DNA from 4 places in the Acidovorax sp. GW821-FHT10E04 genome. Region 3 is predicted to be linked to each of the others. Evidence: predicted binding sites of a transcription regulator. Region 3 holds the regulator's gene; each other region holds the start of a gene.
What was found. The regulator FNR, encoded in region 3, switches genes on or off when oxygen is low (the NO sensors DNR and NnrR bind a similar motif). The targets are predictions, from matches to a motif close to TTGATNNNNATCAA.
Positions count from the first base shown of each region.

Region 1 (4,979 bases), on a different contig from region 3:
GTGCCCGTGTTCGCCGAGCGCTGGCTGCTGCCGCGCCTGCCCGCCTTCCTGGCCACGCACAAGGGCTGCAGCCTGCACCTGCAGGTGTACCCCACGCACACCTACATGCAGGAGATCCCTTTCGACGTGGCCGTGCAGTACAACGACGCCGCCTGGCCCGGGGTGCAGCCCGTGCCGCTGATGAGCGAGGTGTGCGTGGCCGTGTGCGCTCCCGGCTCGCGCCACCGGCGTGCGATGGAGCGCGGCGACTTCCGCGCGGTGCCGCTGCTGCAGCTGAGCTCGCGGCTGGGCGCGTGGGATGCGTGGTTCACCCGCGCGGGCATCACGCGCGTGCCGGCGCACAGCCTGGGCGGCCACCGGTTCGACCTGTTTTCCATGCTGGTCGAGGCGGTGCGCGCGGACCTGGGCATCGGCCTGGTGCCGCACTACTTCGTGGAGCGCGAGCTGCTGTCCGGCGAACTGGCGCTGGCGCATCCCCACCATGACAGCGGCCTGCGTGGCTACAGTCTCTTCGTGGCGCAGGGGCGGCAGGAAGACCCCGCCGTGGCCGCGTTTGCCCGGTGGCTCGCCCACGCGGTCGCGGTGCCGGGCGGTGCCGGCACCGGAGCCACGCGGGCCTAGACGGCGCGCCGCCGCCGGGCCGCGAGCCAGGCGAGCGCCAGGCCCGTGACCACGATGGGCACCAGGGACCCGGCATTGAGCAGCGTCCAGCCCTGCGTGGTGACCAGCACGCCGGACGAGAACGAGCTGAGCGCCAGCGTGGCGAACACGCAGAAGTTGATGGCGGCCTGGGCGCGGTCCTTTTCCTCGGGGCGGTAGGCGGTCATGGACAGCGTGGTGGCCCCCGTGAACAGGAAGTTCCAGCCCACGCCGAGCATGAACAGCGCGATGCCGAAGTGGTGCAGCTCCACGCCCATGAGCGCCACGGCCACGCAGGCCAGGTTCAGCAGCACGCCGGCGCCCATGATGGACAGCACGCCAAAGCGCTTGATGAGGTGGCCGGTGACGAAGCCGGGCGCGAACATGCCGATCACGTGCCACTCCAGCACCAGCGCGGCCGCATCGAAGTTGAAGCCGCACACCTGCATCGCCAGCGGCGTGGCGGCCATCAGCAGGTTCATCACGCCATAGCCCAGCGCGGCGCCCAGGATGGCCACCACGAACGCGGGCTGGCGCATCAGCTCGGACAGGGGGCGGCCCGCGACGGGCTGCCCCGCGGCGTCGCGCCGCGCGGGCTGCGCCTCGAAGCGGATCGCCGCCATGCACAGCATGGACAGCAGGGCCACGCCCATGAGCACCACGTAGGCGCCCGCGAAAGGCACCGGAAACAGCGTGCGCGTGGCGCTGGCCAGGTTCGGCCCGGCCACGGCGCCCAGCAGGCCGCCCGCCAGCACCAGCGACACGGCCTTTTCGCGGTAGGCCGCGGGGGCCAGCTCGGCGGCGGCAAAGCGGTAGAGCTGGCCATTGGCGCTGTAGTAGCCCGCCACCACGGTGGCGGCGCACAGCAGCCAGAAACTGGCGCTGAAGGCCGCCCACGCGCACAGGCCGCACGACGCGATCGCCACGGCCAGCCCGATCTGGAACGACACCTTGCGGCCCCACCGGGCCTGGCTGCGGGCCACGAGCGCGGTGGACAGGGCCCCGCCCACCACATAGCCCATCACGGGCAGCGTGGCCATCCAGCCAAAGGGGGCGAGCTGCAGGCCTACCAGGCCGTTGATGGCGATGAAAACCACGTTGTTGGTCAGGAAAAGGCCCTGGCACAGGGCCAGCAGCCACAGGTTCTTGTTCACGGCGAAGGGTGTTGTTGGAATGGGGAAGGAAAGGGTCGAGGCGGGCATGGGCGGCCGGGCCGCGTCAAAGTCCGACTGCATTGCTCTGGCATTGTGCACTCCGGTTGATGAAGATCAGCCGGCGCGCGCAGCGGCCTCGGTATGGTGCCACCCAGTGCTTGGGCTCCCACCGGGGGCCTGCGTTTGAACCAGAGCCATGGAACCCCACAACCCTGCAGAGGCCGCGCCCGCCCTCGAACTCGTCTGCCCCGCCGGCAGCCTGCCCGCGCTCAAGGCGGCGGTGGACCATGGCGCCAGCTGCGTCTACCTGGGCCTGCGCGACGCGACCAACGCGCGCAACTTCGCGGGCCTGAACTTTGACGAGGCGGCCATCGCCAGCGGCATCGCCCATGCGCATGCGCGTGGCTGCAAGGTCTTCATGGCGCTCAACACCTACCCGCAGGCCGCCAACCCGGGGCCGTGGCGCAGCGCCCTGGACAAGGCGGTGGACCTGGGCGTGGACGCGGTCATCCTGGCCGACCCGGGCCTCATGCAATACGCGGTGCAGCGCCACCCCCGGCTGCGGCTGCACCTGTCGGTGCAGGGCTCGGCCACCAACTACGAGGCCATCAACTTCTACCGCGAGCAGTTCGGCATCGTGCGCGCCGTGCTGCCGCGCGTGCTGTCGATGGAGCAGGTGCGCCAGGTCATCGACCGCACGCCCGTGGAGATCGAGGTGTTCGGCTTTGGCAGCCTGTGCGTGATGGTCGAGGGGCGCTGCGCGCTGTCGTCGTATGCGACGGGCGAATCGCCCAACACGCACGGCGTGTGCTCGCCCCCGAAGGCCGTGCGCTGGGTGGAAACGCCGCAGGGCCGCGAGTCGCGCCTGAACGGCGTGCTGATCGACCGCTATGCGCCCGGCGAGAGCGCCGGCTACCCCACGCTGTGCAAGGGCCGCTTCGACGTGGGCGGCGACGAGAACTACTACGCCATCGAGGAGCCCACCAGCCTCAACACCCTGGAGCTGTTGCCCCAGCTCGTGAAGATGGGCGTGCGCGCCATCAAGATCGAAGGGCGCCAGCGCAGCCCGGCCTACGTGGCCCAGGTCACGCAGGTCTGGCGCGAGGCCATCGACCAGTGCCTGGCCCACCCCCACCGCTACGCGCCCAAGACGCGCTGGATGGCCAGCCTGGACCAGGTGGCCGAAGGGCAGCAGCACACGCTGGGCGCCTACCACCGCCCCTGGAAATGAAGAACAACCCCCTGATGCGCTTCGCGCCTTCCCCCTTCTCTCGCCTCGCTTGCGCGATGCGGGAAGGGGGACACCGCCAGCGCGGCGGGGCGGCCCTTGCGCGGCGGTCGCTGGCTTGGGCCGCGCCAGATTCGAACTCCATGCGCCGCTCCCAGCATCTGGATCCCACGATCAAACCCCTGAAGCCCGCCCCATGAAACTCTCTCTCGGCCCCCTGCTGTACTACTGGCCGCGCGACACCGTGTTCGCGTTTTACGAAGCCATGGCCGCCACGCCCGTCGACGTGGTGTACCTGGGCGAGACAGTGTGCTCGCGCCGCCATGAGCTGCGCCTGGCCGACTGGCTGGCGCTGGCGCGCATGCTGCGGGACGCGGGCAAGGAGGCCGTGCTGTCCACCCAGGTGCTCATCGAATCCAGTGCGGACGTGGGCCTGCTGCACAAGATCACGGCCAACGGCGAGTTCACCGTGGAGGCCAACGACATGGGCGCCGTGCACTGCCTCTCGCGGCCACCCACCGGGCCGCGGGCCTTCGTGGCCGGGCCGCACCTGAACCTGTACAACGCGCACTCGCTGCAGTGGATGGCGCAGTTCGGCGCCACCCGCTGGGTGATGCCGGTGGAGATGTCGCGGGACGCGCTGTCGGCCGTGCTGGCGCAGCGCCCGCAGGGCCTGGAGACCGAGGTCTTCGCCTACGGGCGCATGCCGCTGGCGTACTCGGCGCGCTGCTTCACCGCGCGCCACCGCAACCTGCCCAAGGACGACTGCCAGTTCAGCTGCCTGCAGCATGCCGACGGGCTGCCGCTGCGCACGCGCGAGAACGAGGGCTTTCTCGTGCTCAACGGCACGCAGACGCAATCGGCCCGCGTCTACAACCTGGCCAACGAACTGGCGGGCCTGCGCGCCTGCGGCGTGGACGTGCTGCGCCTGAGCCCGCAGGCGCAGCACATGCCGCAGGTGGTGGCCGCGTTTGACGAAGCCCGCCACGCGCGCGCCCCCGAGGCGGCCTGCGACCTGGTGGAGCGCATGCAGCCGCTGATGCCCGACCTCCCCTGCGACGGCTACTGGTTCGGCCGCCCGGGCCTGGAGCAGGGGCGCGTGCGGAGCGCCGTGGCGCAGTCCTGACCCGCGGGCCCCCATCGCATGTACGCCGGAGAACGCTTCAACAGCATCAGCCACCTGGCCGGGGCCGTGCTCGCCACGGCGGGCGCGGCCGTGCTCATCACGCTCGCGGCGCGCCTGGACGACCCGTGGAAGGTGGTCGCCTTCAGCATCTACGGCGCCATGCTGGTGGCGCTGTACGCCGCGTCCACCGCGTACCACAGCGTGCGCCGGCGCGCCATCAAGGCCGTGCTGCAAAAGCTCGACCACTGCAGCATCTACCTGCTGATCGCCGGCAGCTACACCCCGTTCGCGCTCGTGTCGCTGCGCGGCCCCTGGGGCTGGTCGCTGCTGGGCGTGGTGTGGGGCCTGGCGCTGCTGGGCATCGCGCAGGAGATCTGGTGGGCGCGCGGCGCGCGGGCGCTGTCGCTGGTCATCTACGTGCTCATGGGCTGGCTGGCGCTGGTGGCCGTGGTGCCGCTGTGGCGGGCGCTCACACCCGGGGGCTTTGGCTGGCTGCTGGCGGGCGGGGCCTGCTACACGCTGGGCATCGTCTTTTACGCGCTGGACCACCGCGTGCGCCATGGCCACGGGCTGTGGCACCTGTTCGTGCTGGGCGGCAGTGCCTGCCATTTCTTCACCGTGTTCTTCTACGTGGCCTGAGCGCCCGATTCCTACCCTATGGCTGCTTTCTCCTCTTCGCCTTCGAACCCGCGGGTGGTTCCCCCTCCCGTGGGGGCCGTGCTGTCGCGCCTGCCCGCCTACCCGGGCTCGGTGCTGCTGGTGACGGCGCTCAACCTCGCGCTGGCCCGGCACCTGCCCCCCGACGTGGGACGCCTGCTGTTCGACAAGAAGA
Region 1 covers NZ_JBWKMT010000003.1:348,431-353,409, reverse strand. The annotation lists gene AC07OC_RS10980 (LysR family transcriptional regulator) at 1-621, shown strand, start outside; gene AC07OC_RS10975 (MFS transporter) at 618-1,793, opposite strand; gene ubiU (ubiquinone anaerobic biosynthesis protein UbiU) at 1,990-3,024, shown strand; gene AC07OC_RS10965 (U32 family peptidase) at 3,218-4,147, shown strand; gene trhA (PAQR family membrane homeostasis protein TrhA) at 4,166-4,786, shown strand; gene ubiT (ubiquinone anaerobic biosynthesis accessory factor UbiT) at 4,805-4,979, shown strand, end outside.
Region 1: the regulator FNR is predicted to act here: its motif matches at 1,898-1,911, upstream of ubiU (ubiquinone anaerobic biosynthesis protein UbiU).

Region 2 (4,979 bases), 270 kb from region 3:
CCGCGACCGCCTGGAGCAGGAGAAGAAGGAACGCCTGCAAAAGGAAAAGGAAAAAGAGCAGCGTGAAAAGCAGCTGGCCGAGCAGAAGAAGGCCGAGCAGGACAAGCAAAAGAAGCTGGCCGAAGACAAGCGCAAGGCGGAAGAAGCCACCAAGCGCAGGACAGAGGCCGAGGAAAAGCAGCTGGCCAAGCAGCGCGAGGACAACCTGCGGCGCATGCAGGGCCTGGCGGGCGCCACCGGCAGCGAAAATGCCACCGGCACCGCGCAGCGCAGCGCCGGCCCCTCGGGCAGCTACGGCGGCAAGGTGGCGGCCAAGGTCAAGCCCAACATCGTGTACCCCGATGCGATCTCGGGCAACCCGCGCGCGGAGGTGGAGGTGCGCCTGTCGCCCGATGGCACCATCGTCGGCAAGCGCCTCGTGCAGTCCAGCGGCAACAAGGCCTGGGACGAAGCCGTGCTGCGCGCGCTGGACAAGACCGAGACCCTGCCGCGCGACGTGGATGGACGCGTGCCGCCTTCCCTGACCATCGGTTTCAGGCCGCAGGACTGAGCCCCCAAAACAAAGCGCCCGGTACTTCCGGGCGCTTTTTCTTTTGCTTTTTGACCTCCAGCGCTTGATGGGTAAGCGCCAGAAGCTATCTATTCGATAGCAAAATACCCGCCGTTGCTACCGGTCGCGCCGCTCCATGCGGCGGTTCAGATTGAGGGCACCCAATGTGCAGGCCACGCCGGACAGCAAATACACCGTCACCGCCAGCAGCCCGAATTGGGAGGACAGGTACAGGGCCACGAGGGGCGCGAAGGCGGCGCCAATGATCCAGGCCAGGTCGGCCGACAAGGCGGCGCCCGTGTAGCGGTACTGGGGCGAGAAATTGGCAGTCACCGTGCCAGAAGCCTGGCCGTACGACAGGCCCAGCAGCACGAAGCCCAGCAGCAGGAACATGGTGCTGCCCACCTCGCCGGAGTTGAGCAACACCGGCGCCATGAAGCTGAACACGCCAATCATCACCGCCATGCCGCCCAGCAGCTTGCGGCGGCCCAGGTGGTCCGACAGCCAGCCCGACACCATGATGGCCCCCGCCGCCAGGAAGGCGCCCACGATCTGCACCCCCAGAATCTGCGTGACGGGTTGTTCCGAGTACAGCGTGATCCACGACAGCGGGAACACCGTGACCAGATGGAACAGCGCAAAACTCGCCAGCGCGGCGAAAGCACCCAAAAGCACATTGCTGCCTTCGTCGCGCACCACGCGGCTCACGGGCACGGGTTGCAGTTCGCGCTCCTGCAGCAGTTCGGCGTACGACTGGCCCACCACGAGGCGCAGGCGGGCGAACAAGGCCACCACGTTCACCGCGAACGCCACGAAGAACGGATAGCGCCAGCCCCAGGCCAGGAATTCCTCGACGGTGAGGCTGCTGTACAGATAGGCAAACAGGCCCGCGGCCAAGACAAACCCCAGCGGCGCGCCCAGCTGCCCGATCATGGCGTACCAGCCCCGGCGGTGCCGGGGGGCGGACATCGCCAGCAGCGACGGCAGGCCGTCCCACGAGCCGCCGAGCGCCAGCCCCTGGCCGATGCGCAGGATCAGCAGCGCCACGATGGCGGTCATGCCCACGTCCTTGTAACCCGGCAGGAAGGCCATGGCCACCGTGCACACCCCCAGCAGGAACAGCGCGATGGTCAGCTTCGTGCCCCGCCCCCAGCGCCGCTGGATGGCCATGGAAATGGCCGTGCCCACGGGCCGCACCACGAACGCCACGGCCAGCAGCGCAAAGGCGGCGAGCGTGCCATCCAGGCGCGACATGAAGGGAAACAGAAACGACGGGAACACCAGCACGCAGGCGATCCCGAAAACGAAGAAGTCGAAATACTCGGACGACCGCCCGATGATCACGCCCACGGCGATTTCGCTGGGAGTGACATCTTCATGCGTGTCCGCCCGGGAGAGAGAGGCTGGGCTTTCTTCGAAGCCGGCCGCGGGGTAGGTGGCAGAGGCGGGGCTGCTCATGAACAGGACTCCTTGTCGTTGTCGGAAAAAACCAGGACGGCTGGGCTCGTCCGCCTGATTTTCAGTGATCGCGCTGCCCGCAAAGGCACCGGGTACCTAGGTTTTACCCGCAAGCCTGCCCCGGGACAAGTACGCCTGGGCCAGGGCGCCGTGCAGGACAACGCCGGCTCTGCCCCCATGCCCTGGATGGGGGGCAACAACCTTTGACCCTGGACAAAATGTCCAATGGACAAAAAAGCTAGCGATATTACATTCTGCGGTATCCCGACATCCGCGTTTACCCTCGAATCAACGCCTTGGTAGCGCCTTTCACATGTTCAAACTTCCTCACTTTCGCGGGCCTGCCTGGCTCGCCGCCGCTGCTGCCCTGGGCGGCCTGGCCGGCTGCAGCAAGGCGGTGGTCCTCAACCCGGCGGGCGACATCGCGGCCCAGCAGGGCCACATGGTCATCCAGGCCACCTTGCTGATGCTCATCATCATCGTGCCGGTGATCGCCCTCACCCTGTGGTTTGCCTGGAAGTACCGCCAGAACAACACCGCCAACACCGAGGAAGACTACGACCCCGACTGGCACCATTCCACCACCCTGGAGCTGGTGATCTGGACGGTGCCGCTCATGATCATCATCGCCCTGGGCGCGCTGACCTGGATCGGCACGCACAAGCTCGACCCGTACCGTCCGCTGGACCGCATCTCGGCCACCAAGCCCCTGGACACGCAATCCACCCCCATGGAAGTGCAGGTGGTGGCCATGGACTGGAAGTGGCTGTTCCTGTATCCCGAGCTGGGCATCGCCACGGTCAATGAACTGGCGGCGCCGGTGGACCGGCCCATTCTCCTGAAGCTCACGGCCACGTCCACCATGAACGCTTTCTACGTGCCCGACCTCGCCGGCATGATCTACGCGATGCCCGGCATGCAGACCGAGCTGAACGCCGTGATCAACCAGCCCGGCGTGTTCCACGGCATGGCGTCACACTACAGCGGCTCGGGCTTTTCGGGCATGACCTTCAAGTTCCACGGCCTGGTCCAGGGCGACTTCGAGCAGTGGGTCGCCAGGGCCCGGTCCGAGGGCAAGCCCCTGACCCGCCAGGCCTACATGGCCCTGGCCAAGCCCAGCGAACGCGACCCCGTGCAGCGCTTTGCCAGCGTGGAAGAAGGCCTGTACGACAAGGTGCTCAACCGCTGCGTCGAGGACGGCAAGATGTGCATGCACCACATGATGGCCATCGACGAGAACGGTGGCGATGCCTACGTGCGCGCCATGGGCCTGAACCTGCCCCAGGACGTGTGCACCTCGCAGAACGCCGCCCAGGTGGTGGCCGCCCTCGAGTCGCGCCACGCCATTTCCACCCGCAGCACCGCCGCCCAATGACCCGCCCCAGCCCCGCCCTGCCGGCCGCCGGCGCCCACGCCCAAGAAGACTGACCGCCATGTCCTCCTCACCTGTTACCGCACCCCACTGGGCCCTGGGCCGCATCACCTGGGATTCCATACCGATGGCGCACGAGCCCATCGTGCTCTGGACCTTTGTCGCCACCGTGCTGGGTGGGCTGGCCGTGATGGCCGCCATCACTAGGTTCCGCCTGTGGGGCACCCTGTGGCGCGACTGGATCTGCAGCATCGACCACAAGAAGATCGGGATCATGTACATGATCCTGGGCGTGGTGATGCTGCTGCGCGGCTTTGCCGACGCCGTGATGATGCGCCTGCAGCAGGCCATGGCCTTTGGCGACAACATGGGCTACCTGCCGCCGCACCACTACGACCAGATCTTCACCGCCCACGGCGTGATCATGATCTTCTTCGTGGCCATGCCGCTGGTCACGGGCCTGATGAACTACCTCGTGCCGCTGCAGATCGGCGCACGCGACGTGTCGTTCCCGTTCCTCAACAACTTCAGCTTCTGGATGACCACGGCCGGCGCCGTGCTGGTGATGGTGTCGCTGTTCCTGGGCGAGTTCTCCACCTCCGGCTGGCTGGCCCTGTCCAACCTCGGCGCGCAGGACCCCGGCGTGGGGCTGGACTACTACATCTGGGCGCTGCAGATCGCGGGGGTGGGCACCACGCTCTCGGGCATCAACCTGATCGTCACCATCATCAAGATGCGCGCGCCGGGGATGAACCTGATGAGGATGCCCGTCTTCACCTGGACGGCCCTGTGCACCAACGCGCTGATCGTGGCCTCGTTCCCGGTGCTCACGGCCGCGCTCGTGCTGATGTCGCTGGACCGCTATGCCGGCACCAACTTCTTCACGAACGACCTGGGCGGCAACGCCATGCTGTACGTGAACCTGATCTGGATCTGGGGCCACCCCGAGGTGTACATCCTGATCCTGCCGTGCTTCGGCATCTTCTCCGAAGTGGTGGCCACGTTCTGCAGGAAGCGCCTGTTCGGCTACACCTCCATGGTGTATGCCACGGTGGTGATCACCATCCTGTCGTACCTGGTGTGGCTGCACCACTTCTTCACCATGGGCTCGGGAGCGAGCGTGAACACGTTCTTCGGCATCACGACGATGATCATCTCGATCCCCACGGGCGCGAAGATCTTCAACTGGCTGTTCACCATGTACAAGGGCCGCATCCGCTTCGAGCTGCCCATGATGTGGACCGTGGCCTTCATGGTGACGTTCGCCATCGGCGGCATGACCGGCGTGCTGCTGGCCGTGCCACCGGCCGACTTCGTGCTGCACAACAGCCTGTTCCTGATCGCCCACTTCCACAACGTGATCATCGGGGGCGTGCTGTTCGGCCTGTTCGCGGGCATCAACTACTGGTACCCCAAGGCCTTCGGCTACAAGCTGGACCGCACCTGGGGCGTGCGCTCCTTCTGGCTGTGGGTGGTGGGCTTCTGGGTGGCGTTCGGCCCGCTGTACGTGCTGGGCCTGATGGGTGTCACGCGCCGTGCCAACCATTTCGAAGACCCGTCCCTGCAGATCTGGTTCGTGATCGCAGCCGTCGGCGCGGC
Region 2 covers NZ_JBWKMT010000002.1:144,586-149,564, reverse strand. The annotation lists gene tolA (cell envelope integrity protein TolA) at 1-550, shown strand, start outside; gene AC07OC_RS05515 (MFS transporter) at 668-2,008, opposite strand; gene cyoA (ubiquinol oxidase subunit II) at 2,322-3,383, shown strand; gene cyoB (cytochrome o ubiquinol oxidase subunit I) at 3,442-4,979, shown strand, end outside.
Region 2: the regulator FNR is predicted to act here: its motif matches at 2,212-2,225, upstream of cyoA (ubiquinol oxidase subunit II).

Region 3 (4,979 bases):
CACCGTGGCGCTGTGGACGGGGTTCACGTTCGTGGGCTATTTCGTGCCCATCCGCGAGCTCGGCGCGGAACTGCTGGCGCTGCAGGGCAACTGGCAGATATTCTGGGTGCTGTTCTACGGCTTTGCCACGTATGGCAATGCGGGCTACATGCGCGAGCAGGTGTGCAAGTACATGTGCCCCTACGCGCGCTTTCAGAGCGCGATGTTCGACCGGGACACCCTGATCGTGAGCTATGACGTGGAACGCGGCGAGCCGCGCGGCCCGCGCAACAAGACGATCGACCACAAGGCCAAGGGCCTGGGCGACTGCATTGACTGCACCCTGTGCGTGCAGGTGTGTCCCGTGGGCATCGATATCCGCAAGGGCCTGCAGTACGAGTGCATTGGCTGCGGACTGTGCGTGGATGCGTGCAACACGGTGATGGACAAGATGCACTACCCCCGGGGGCTGATCCGCTTTTCCACGCTGAACGGCGTGGCGCAGCGCTGGAGCCAGTCGCAGATCCTGCGGCGCGTCCTGCGGCCTCGCGTGCTGATCTACACCGCCGTGCTGGTGGCACTGTGCGTGGGCATGATGGCCAGCCTGGTCACCCGCACGCCGCTCAAGGTGGATGTGGTGCGCGACCGCGCGGCCCTGTCGCGCATCGTGGCGGGCGGCAAGCTGGAGAATATCTACCGCCTGCAGATCATGAACGCCACCGAAGGCCCCCAGCGCTACCGCATCGGCGCCCGCGGCCTGGACGGGCTGGAGGTGGCCTCTGAAGCCGAGGTGGACATTGGCCCCGCGGAGTCCCGGTGGGTGGCCGTGCGCCTGCAGATACCGTATGGCTCCGCGCCCCCGGGCTCCCATGCCGTGCAGTTCGATGTGCAGGCGGTGGGCGCTGCGGCCCATGTGACCGAGAAGTCCGTATTCCTGGTGCCCCGATGAGGCGACGTGCACCCCGGTGCACGGCCCCGGGGACGTTGTATGACCGAGAAGATTTTTGAGGAGCAAGCACCCATGCCATCCAATCCAGCCATCGGCTCCGCCCCCGCCACCGCTGCGCCCTGGTGGAAATTCGGCCACGTCTGGCTGATCATCGCCGGCCCTGCCATCGTCATCGTGGCGGGCTTTGTCACGCTGTGGCTGGCGATTTCGCGGCCAGACCCCGTGGTCGTCGAGGACTACTACCGCCAGGGCATCGAAATCAACAAGACGCTGGAGGCTCCGGAGAAGAGCCTGGCCCCGGCCATGAAGGGCCGCAACCACGCGGCGACACCGGTTCAGGACCAGCCACGCTGAAACCCCTGGCCGAGCAGCGGGTCTGCGCGGCCTTACCAGGAGACAACCCCGATGTGGACGCAACGCCTGATGTGGATTGCATGGCCCGCCTTTCTGATGGCGGGCGCGATGGAGATGCTGGTTTTTGCTATGGTGGACCCGCAGGACCTGCATTGGTTCGGGCAGCCGCTGGCCCTGTCGCGCCAGGGCGTCTACACGCTCGCGTTCTTTGCGTTCTGGGCCATCACCATGGCCTCCAGCGCGTTGACCACGCTGCTGGCAATGTCGCCCTTTGAACTCAACCGCTGCCCCGTGCCCGAAGGCGAGCGCCCTGATGATTGCCGAAAGACATCATCCTGCCCTTGAACAGCGCACCGGCCGGGCTCCGGTGGCAAGGCGTTGCCGGGACGGGCGGACCTGGCTCGCCTTGCTCAGTGGCAGGCGGACTGGTTGTTCACGATGCGCTTGAGCGCGTCGGTCTCGAGGATGCGGACATGGCGCTGCTTGACTTCGACAATGCCTTCTTCCACAAACTTGGAGAAGGTGCGGCTCACGGTCTCGAGCTTGAGGCCCAGGTAGCTGCCGATCTCCTCGCGCGTCATGCGCAGCACCAGCTCGGACTGCGAGAATCCGCGGGCGTGCAGGCGCTGCACCAGATTGAGCAGGAACGCTGCCAGGCGCTCCTCGGCACGCATGCTGCCCAGCAGCAGCATCACGCCGTGTTCGCGCACGATCTCGCGGCTCATGATCTTGTGCACGTGGTGCTGCAGCGCGGTGACCTCGCGGGACAATTCCTCGATGCGGTCAAACGGCATGACGCAGACCTCGGCGTCTTCCAGGGCCACCGCATCGCAGGTGTGGTGGTCATTCACGATGCCGTCCAGGCCGATGATCTCGCCCGCCATCTGGAACCCCGTGACCTGGTCGCGTCCGTCCTCGGTGGCCACGCAGGTCTTGAAAAAGCCGGTGCGGATGGCATAAAGCGAGGTGAACGACTCACCATTGCGAAACAGCGTACCGCCGCGCTTCACCTTGCGGCGAACTGCAACGACCTCGTCGATGCGGTGCAGTTGCTCTTCGCTCAGGCCCACCGGCATGCACAGCTCGCGCAGGTTGCAATTGGAACAGGCGACTTTGATGGTGAGCGGGTTCATAGGCACAGGGCGGAGTTAGGTTTCGAGCATACCGCCCGATGGCCGAAGAGGGAGTCTCTTGGAGGGCGGGCAGGCGACTGACATGCATCAAATTGTCGCTGTTCCGGCCACTCCATCACTTGATTCATGTCAAGGACATGGGGGGCAGCTTACGGCACAGTCAAGGTGTACGCAAGGATTCGCCCCATGACCGCTGTTTCGCCTGACCTGCTGCGCCGTTTTGACGTACCAGGCCCCCGCTATACCTCCTATCCGACGGCCGACCGGTTTGTGGAAGCCTTCGGCCAGGAGGACTACGCCCTCGCCCTCGAGCAGCGCCGCATGGGCACCCTGACCAAGGCGCTGCCCTTGTCCCTGTATGTGCACATCCCTTTTTGCGAGTCGCTGTGCTACTACTGCGCCTGCAACAAGATCATCACCAAGCACCACGACCGGGCTGAAGTCTATCTGCGCTATCTCAGCCGCGAGATCGATCTGCACACGGCGCACTGCGGCACGGGGCAGGTGGTGAGCCAGCTGCATCTGGGCGGCGGCACCCCCACCTTCCTGTCGGACGATGGCTTGCGGGAACTCATGGCGATGCTCCAGCGCAGCTTCACCCTGGCGCCGGGCGGGGAGTACTCGATCGAGGTGGACCCCCGTACCGTCAATGCCGACCGGCTTGCCGTGCTCGCGGAGCTTGGATTCAACCGGCTGAGTTTTGGCGTGCAGGATTTTGACCCCGAGGTTCAGAAGGCGGTGCACCGCATCCAGCCCGCCGAACAGGTGTTTTCGCTGGTGGAATCCGCGCGCTCGCTCGGCTTCGAATCGATCAATGTGGACCTGATCTACGGGTTGCCGCGCCAGACGCCGGAGTCGTTCGACCGCACGCTGGCGCAGGTGGTTCAGTTGCGGCCTGATCGCATTGCGCTGTATGCCTATGCCCACCTGCCGGAGCGGTTCAAGCCCCAGCGCCGCATCCTCTCCGCCGAACTGCCCGCAGCCTCCGGCAAGGTGTCGATGCTCTCCCGTTCGCTCGACGCGTTCATGGGCGCCGGCTATGTGTATGTGGGGATGGACCACTTCGCGCTGCCGGAGGACTCGCTGGCCGTCGCCAAGCGGCAGGGCCGCTTGCACCGCAACTTCCAGGGCTACAGCACCCAGCCCGACTGCGACCTGATCGGCCTGGGCGTGTCGGCCATTGGCAGGGTCGGCGCCACCTACAGCCAGAACGCCAAGACCCTGGATGAGTACTACGACCTGCTGAACCAGGGGCGTCTGCCCGTGGTGCGTGGCCTGGCCCTGACGCGGGACGACCTCGTGCGCCGTGCCGTCATCATGTCCTTGATGTGCCAGGGAGAACTGCTGTTCGAGCCCATGGAACAGGCCTGGCTCCTCGATTTTCGGCACTATTTCTCCGCCGAACTGGCGCAACTCGACACCATGGCCGAGCAGGGACTGGTCAAGGTGAGGCCCGACGGTGTCGAGGTCACGGCCATGGGCTGGTTCTTCGTGCGCGGCATCGCCATGGTTTTCGACCGATATCTGCAGGCAGACCGCAACCGCGCGCGTTTTTCACGCATCATCTGAATCCCATGCTTGCAACGGTTGCCTCGACTGCCTTGTTGATGGGGCTCGTTGGCGGGTCCCATTGCCTGGCCATGTGCTCGGCACCTTGTGGCGCCGTGGTGGGGCAGGGGAGCGCGGGCTGCGCATCCGCCCCGGGCGCCGGGGCGCCGGCGGAGGGGGCTCCCCCGAAGGTGCAGGCGGTGCGGTGGGCACCGCGCGGTGGCGTGGCCCGGCGGGCCGTGGCCTTTCATACGGGCCGCCTGACGGGATATGCCCTGGCGGGCGGGCTGGCCGCCCTGGCCATGGACAGCCTGGCGTGGCTCACTCAGCAGACCATGGCACTGCGCCCGGCGTGGACCTTGATGCACGTCGCGGTGATGGCGTGGGGGCTGATGCTGATGGTCCAGGCGCGGCAGCCGCTCTGGGTGGAGCAGGCGGGCCGTGGCGTGTGGGAGCGCGTGCGGCCTCTGGTCCGTGCCCCGGGAGGCATTCTTGCCGCGGGGTTTCTCTGGGCGCTGATGCCCTGTGGCTTGCTGTATTCGGCGCTGCTGGTGGCTGCCTTGAGCGGAGGGCCCCTGGAGGGCGCATTGTCCATGGCGCTTTTTGGCATTGGCAGCGGCGTCTGGCTGGTCGGCGGGCCCTGGGCCTGGACGCGGTTGCGGGCCCGGCTCAACACCGTGCGCGCGGACTGGGGGACGCGCGCCGCCGGTGGCCTGCTCTGCGCGGTGGCAAGCTGGGCACTGTGGATGGACCTCGTCTACAAACCCTCACTGTGGTGCCGCTAGCGTGCATTCGGGCCGCGGCGGCCTGAGGGCGAGGCGGTTTCGGTAACCCACATCCCCATGAGGGGGATTGTCCCGCCCCGTGGCTTCGGGCAGGCAAGTGTTGCCGTGCCGCCGCGGCGCGGGTGGGCTCCTTCGACAAGGCCTTCGAACTGGCGATAATCTGTGTAACTATTGGTGGCATTCACGTCTCCATGTTTCGCGCGCCCCGAAGTGAACTCCTCCATCCTCATC
Region 3 covers NZ_JBWKMT010000002.1:410,483-415,461, forward strand. The annotation lists gene ccoG (cytochrome c oxidase accessory protein CcoG) at 1-928, shown strand, start outside; gene AC07OC_RS06875 (FixH family protein) at 1,001-1,282, shown strand; gene AC07OC_RS06880 (hypothetical protein) at 1,334-1,627, shown strand; gene fnr (fumarate/nitrate reduction transcriptional regulator Fnr) at 1,693-2,415, opposite strand; gene hemN (oxygen-independent coproporphyrinogen III oxidase) at 2,602-3,984, shown strand; gene AC07OC_RS06895 (sulfite exporter TauE/SafE family protein) at 3,990-4,748, shown strand; gene AC07OC_RS06900 (cyclic di-GMP phosphodiesterase) at 4,959-4,979, shown strand, end outside.

Region 4 (4,979 bases), on a different contig from region 3:
CAGCCATGATGCGGGGATCCTTCATGGCGACTTGCCAGGTGCGCTCGTCGTCCGCGGCGCGGCGGCGGTTTTCCGCCCAGGCGCGGCCTGCCACGCGCAGAGCGGCGCCAGCACGGCGTGCCGGGGCGGTCAGCAGGGCCAGGGCGGCGAACGCCACCAGCCACAGCACCATCCACGCGGCCAGCAGGTGGCCTTCGCTCCAGGTGTCGATCACCTGGTTGGCCACGACCAGCAGTGCCGACACGACGGCCGCGAGCAGCAGGGTGGCGGCGCCACGGGCGCCGTCAAAGTTGGCGGCCACGCTCTTCAGAGCGGCGGCGGCGTTTTCGGCGCGGACCACGCCGGGGTGTTCAGTGGGGTAGTCAACGTGTGCAAAGCTGGTCATTTCGGTTTCCCTTTTCTAACGCTTGTGGCGAGATTGCCGGGCGATGGGGTGATATTAGGGTTTACCCTTTGCATGTTCAAGTTTATATTTTGAATCATTGATATTCATAATGGTGATGAATTCCCATGACACCCTTGAACTTCCGCTCGCTGGACCTGAATCTGTTGCGCGTCTTCGACGAGGTGATGGCCGAGCGCAGCCTCACGCGCGCGGCACACAAGCTGTCCATCACCCAGCCCGCCGTGAGCAATGCCATGCGCCGGCTGCGCGACGTGCTGGGGGATGAACTGGTGGTGCGCAGCGGCCAGGGGGTCGAGCCCACGCCCCGCGCCTTGGCGCTGTGGCCCCCCGTGCGCGAGGCCCTGGCCCATCTGCAGGACTCCCTGGCGCCGGGGCGCTTCGAGCCCGCCACGGCCGAGTCCACCTTTGTGCTGGCCATGGCCGATGCCACGGCGGCCACGCTGGTTCCCGCCCTCGTGGAGATCATCGAGCGCGAGGCCCCCGGCATCTCGATCCGGGTGCTGCCCCTGACCACCCGCGACCCCCGGCGCCTGCTCGACGAGGAAGCCGCCGACATGGCGGTAGGCTACTTTCCGGCCGTGCTGGCCGACCTCACGGCACGCGCGCAGTCGGGCGGGGCGGTCGCGTTCGAGAGCCGCCGCCTCTACGACGGGGAATACGTGTGCGTGATGCGCCAGGGCCACCCGCTGGCGGACGCGCCGCTCACCCTGGACGCCTATTGCGCTGCCCGGCACATGCTGGTGAGCTTTTCCGGCCGCCCCTTCGGTTTCATCGACGAGGCGCTGGCCTCCCTGGGCCGCGAGCGCAAGGTAGTGATCACGGTCAACCAGTTCTTCACCGCCGGGCGCGTGGTGTCGGGTTCGGACCTGCTGACGGTGCTGCCGCGCCACTTCGTGCCCGTCACGGGCATCTCCGACGCGCTGGTGCAACGGGCCCTGCCGCTGGACGTCCCGCCCGTGCACGTCGATGCCCTGTGGCGCCGCCGCGGCCCGCAGCAGGCGGCGATGACCTGGCTGCTGCACGCCCTGGCGCGCTCGGCGCGCCGCACCTTTCCCGAACCGTGAGGCCCGGGCGCGGGCATCCCGCCCACCCACCCCAGCGCGGCCTGCCGCGGCAGTGCCTTGCGGCGGGATCTGGCGCATTTCGGGGTGCCGCCAGGGCATTCGCTTCGCCCCTTCCCACCCCGAGCCCGTAGACTGCGCGCTCCATGAACATCCAGCTGCTGTCCGATCTGCACCTTGAGGCGCACCCCCATTTCATCCCCGAACCGGCCCCCGGCGCCGATGTGCTGGTGCTTGCGGGGGACGTGGGCTCCTACCAGCAGGGCTCGCTGCTGCAGGACGATGACTTCGGCCTCGCCCGGTTCTCGCCCCTGGCCCCGTACGCGGGCTGGCCCACGCCGGTGCTCTTCGTGCCCGGCAACCACGAATACGACGCGCAGGATTTCGATGCGGCCCACCAGCGGCTGCGCAGGACCTGCGAACGGCTGGGGATCACCTGGCTGGAGCGGGAGGTGGTCACTCTTCAAGGTGTCCGCTTCGTGGGCACCACGCTCTGGAGCGATTTCGACGCTTTGGCGGACCACGAAGGCACCACCGACCTGGCCAGGCGCCTGAAGCTGCGCGACAAGGCTTTCCGGGCGGCGAATTTCTATCTGCGCAAGACGGGCGGCACCCGCCATGCGCAGCCGTTCCTCGCCGAGGCCGTGCGCGACCAGGCCCTGGTCTGCCAGCAGTGGCTGGCCGACGCGCTCGCGGTCCCGTTCGACGGGCCCACGGTCGTGGCCACGCACTTCGCGCCCAGCCTGCGCAGTGCCGACCCGCGCTACGGCATGGTGCCGGGCACGGCGGGCTTCTGCAACGCGCTGGACGCCCTGCTGCCCCGCGCGCAGCTGTGGCTGCACGGGCACCTGCATGCCCCGAGCGACTACACGGCACGGGGCCTGCGCGAGGACGGCACGCCGTGGCAGTGCCGTGTCGTGGCCAATCCGCTGGGTTATGCGCGCAAGGGCGAGCAGGCGGCGTTCCAGGCGCAGTGCTGCATCACCTTATGATCGGCGCACGGGGCCCTGCCGCCCCGCAGTGCAGAGGAAAAAACATGACCCAGGTCAAGACAACAGAAGTCCGCGCACGTTAGTCTGACCCATTCCTTTTCGGAGAACACCATGAACATCCTGCTTGCTGTCGACGGCAGCGCCTACACCAAGAAAATGCTGGCTTACCTGGCCACCCACGAAGAACTGCTGGGGGGCAACCACCAGTACACGGTGCTCACCGTGCAGGCCCCGCTGCCCGCGCGTGCCCGCGCGGCCCTGGGCAAGGAAGTCGTGGAGAACTACCACGCCGAAGAAGCCGAGAAAATCCTGGCGCCCGTGTGCAAGTTTCTCGCGCGCCACGGTGTGGAGGCCAAGCGCAGCGTCAAGGTCGGCACGGTGGGCGAGAACATCGCCAAGGTGGCCGACAGCGGCAAGTTCGACCTGCTGGTGATGGGCTCCCACGGCCACGGGGCCCTGGCCACCCTGGTCATGGGTTCGGTCACCACGCAGGTGCTGGCCCACAGCAAGGTGCCCGTGCTGCTCGTGCGCTGAGCCCCGCCGCCCGGCGCAGGCCGCGCCCTGCCTCGGCAGGGTTTTTCGCCCACAAGACAAGAAAGCCCGGCATGCCGGGCTTTCTTGCGAGGTACGAAACGCCGGAACGGGCTGCCGCTACCGCGCAGCCAGCCCGTCGAAACAGGTGCGCACCACCAGATCCACGATCTGCGCATCCGAATACTGGCCGCCTTCCTTGAGGAAGCTCACCACCGGGTCACAGGCCCGCGCATACAAGGTGTACAGCACCACCAGCGGTGGCAGCGTGGGGTTGATCACGCCCTCGGCCTGGGCCTGGGTGATCCATTCGCCGATCTGGTCGCTCACCGCCACCAGGCCGTTGAGATAGTCCTTGTTGGCCATGAGCACCGCGCGCAGCGTGGAGTTGCGGCTGGGCAGCAGCGGCATTTCATTGCTCAGCAGGCGCTCCAGCGACCAGCGCACCAGCGCATGGAGCTTTTCGAGGGGTGGCATTTCGGCGGGCAGGTCCGCCAGATAGGCCCGCACCCGCGCCAGGATCTGCACCATGGCGGCGCTGCACAGCTCTTCCTTGCTGCAAAAGTGCTTGTACAGGCTGGCCTTGGCAATGCCCACGGCGTTGGCTACATCGTCCATGGTCATGGCGTCGAAGGCCTTTTCGCCCAGGAGCTGGCAGGTGGACTGGAGGATGGCATCCTCGCGCGCCTGGTGCATCTGCTCCTTGAACGAGGCTTTGGGGGGCTGCGTTTGCATGGCGTCCATTTTATACATCACAGTAAAAAAATAAATGACCAAGTTGCAATGCAACTACGTCGTTCACGTTTTCTCCAGCAGGAATCGTGCCGCGGGCCTGGGCGCGAGGGCGGGCAATCTGCGCTGGTGCACTGCAGCACCCGCCCCCATAATCGCGCCGCCATGTCCACGCCGCACGCCCTGCCATCGACAGTTTTCACCACCGACCAGGGTTCCGGCGAAGAGCGCTTCGAGGCCTGGCGCAGCAGCATTTCGGTGGTCTTCGATGTCGCGCCGCTGGACCGCGATCCGCTGGAGAGCTTCAGTGCATCGGTCACCGCCAGTCACCTGGGCGCCCTGCTGGTGGGCGACCTGCGCTTTGGCCGGCAGCAGTTCTCGCGCGGTACGCCGCGCGTGGCGCGCGACGGGGTCAACCACTACCTGGTGCAGTGGTACCGCAGCGGCGGGTTCGTGGGCCAGCACGACGACGGCGTGGACATGCAGGTGCGCGCGGGCGACATCACCGTGTTCGACCTCGGCCGCACGCAGCGCACCTACGCCAGCCCCTCGCACGTCCTGTCCATCGTCGTGCCCCGCGAGATCGCCGACGAGGCCTTTTGCAGCCCCTCGGCCGACCTGCACGGCACGGTGCTGCGCGGCCACACGGCGCTGGGCGGGCTGCTCAGCGACTACCTGCAGTCGCTGCATCGGCGGCTGCCCACCGTCACCCTCCCCGAGGCGCCCGCCGTGGTGCAGGCCACCACGCAGATGCTGGCGGCCTGCCTGCGCCCGGGCCGCGACACCCTCGCCCAGGCGGAGCCACAGATCCAGGGTGTCACCCTCAGACGCATCCAGCAATACATCGCGCAGCACCTGGGAGCCCCGCTCAGCCCCGAGCTGCTGAGCCGCACGTTCGGCGTCTCGCGCAGCATGCTGTACCGGCTGTTCGAGCCGCTGGGCGGCGTGGCGCACTACGTGCAGCAGCAGCGCCTGGCCCGGGCGTTCCACGCGCTGGCCAACCCGGCCAACCGCCGGCTGCGGGTGGGCGAGATCGCCACGCGCGCCGGGTTCACCAGCGAGGCGCATTTCAGCCGCGCCTTTCGCACGACCTTTGGCCTCACGCCCAGCGACGTGCGTGCCATGGGCCGCGGCTGGCAAGCGCCCCGCAAGGGCCCGGACGGCGCCAGCGGGCAGACCACCGCCGAATACGCGGACTGGCTGCGCGGCTTGAGGGTGTAGCACCCGCTTTTGCCGATCCTCGGCGGCACGGGCAGT
Region 4 covers NZ_JBWKMT010000003.1:623,246-628,224, reverse strand. The annotation lists gene AC07OC_RS12270 (hypothetical protein) at 1-385, opposite strand, end outside; gene AC07OC_RS12265 (LysR family transcriptional regulator) at 511-1,470, shown strand; gene AC07OC_RS12260 (metallophosphoesterase) at 1,614-2,459, shown strand; gene AC07OC_RS12255 (universal stress protein) at 2,571-2,993, shown strand; gene AC07OC_RS12250 (TetR/AcrR family transcriptional regulator) at 3,111-3,734, opposite strand; gene AC07OC_RS12245 (helix-turn-helix domain-containing protein) at 3,888-4,943, shown strand.
Region 4: the regulator FNR is predicted to act here: its motif matches at 2,504-2,517, upstream of AC07OC_RS12255 (universal stress protein).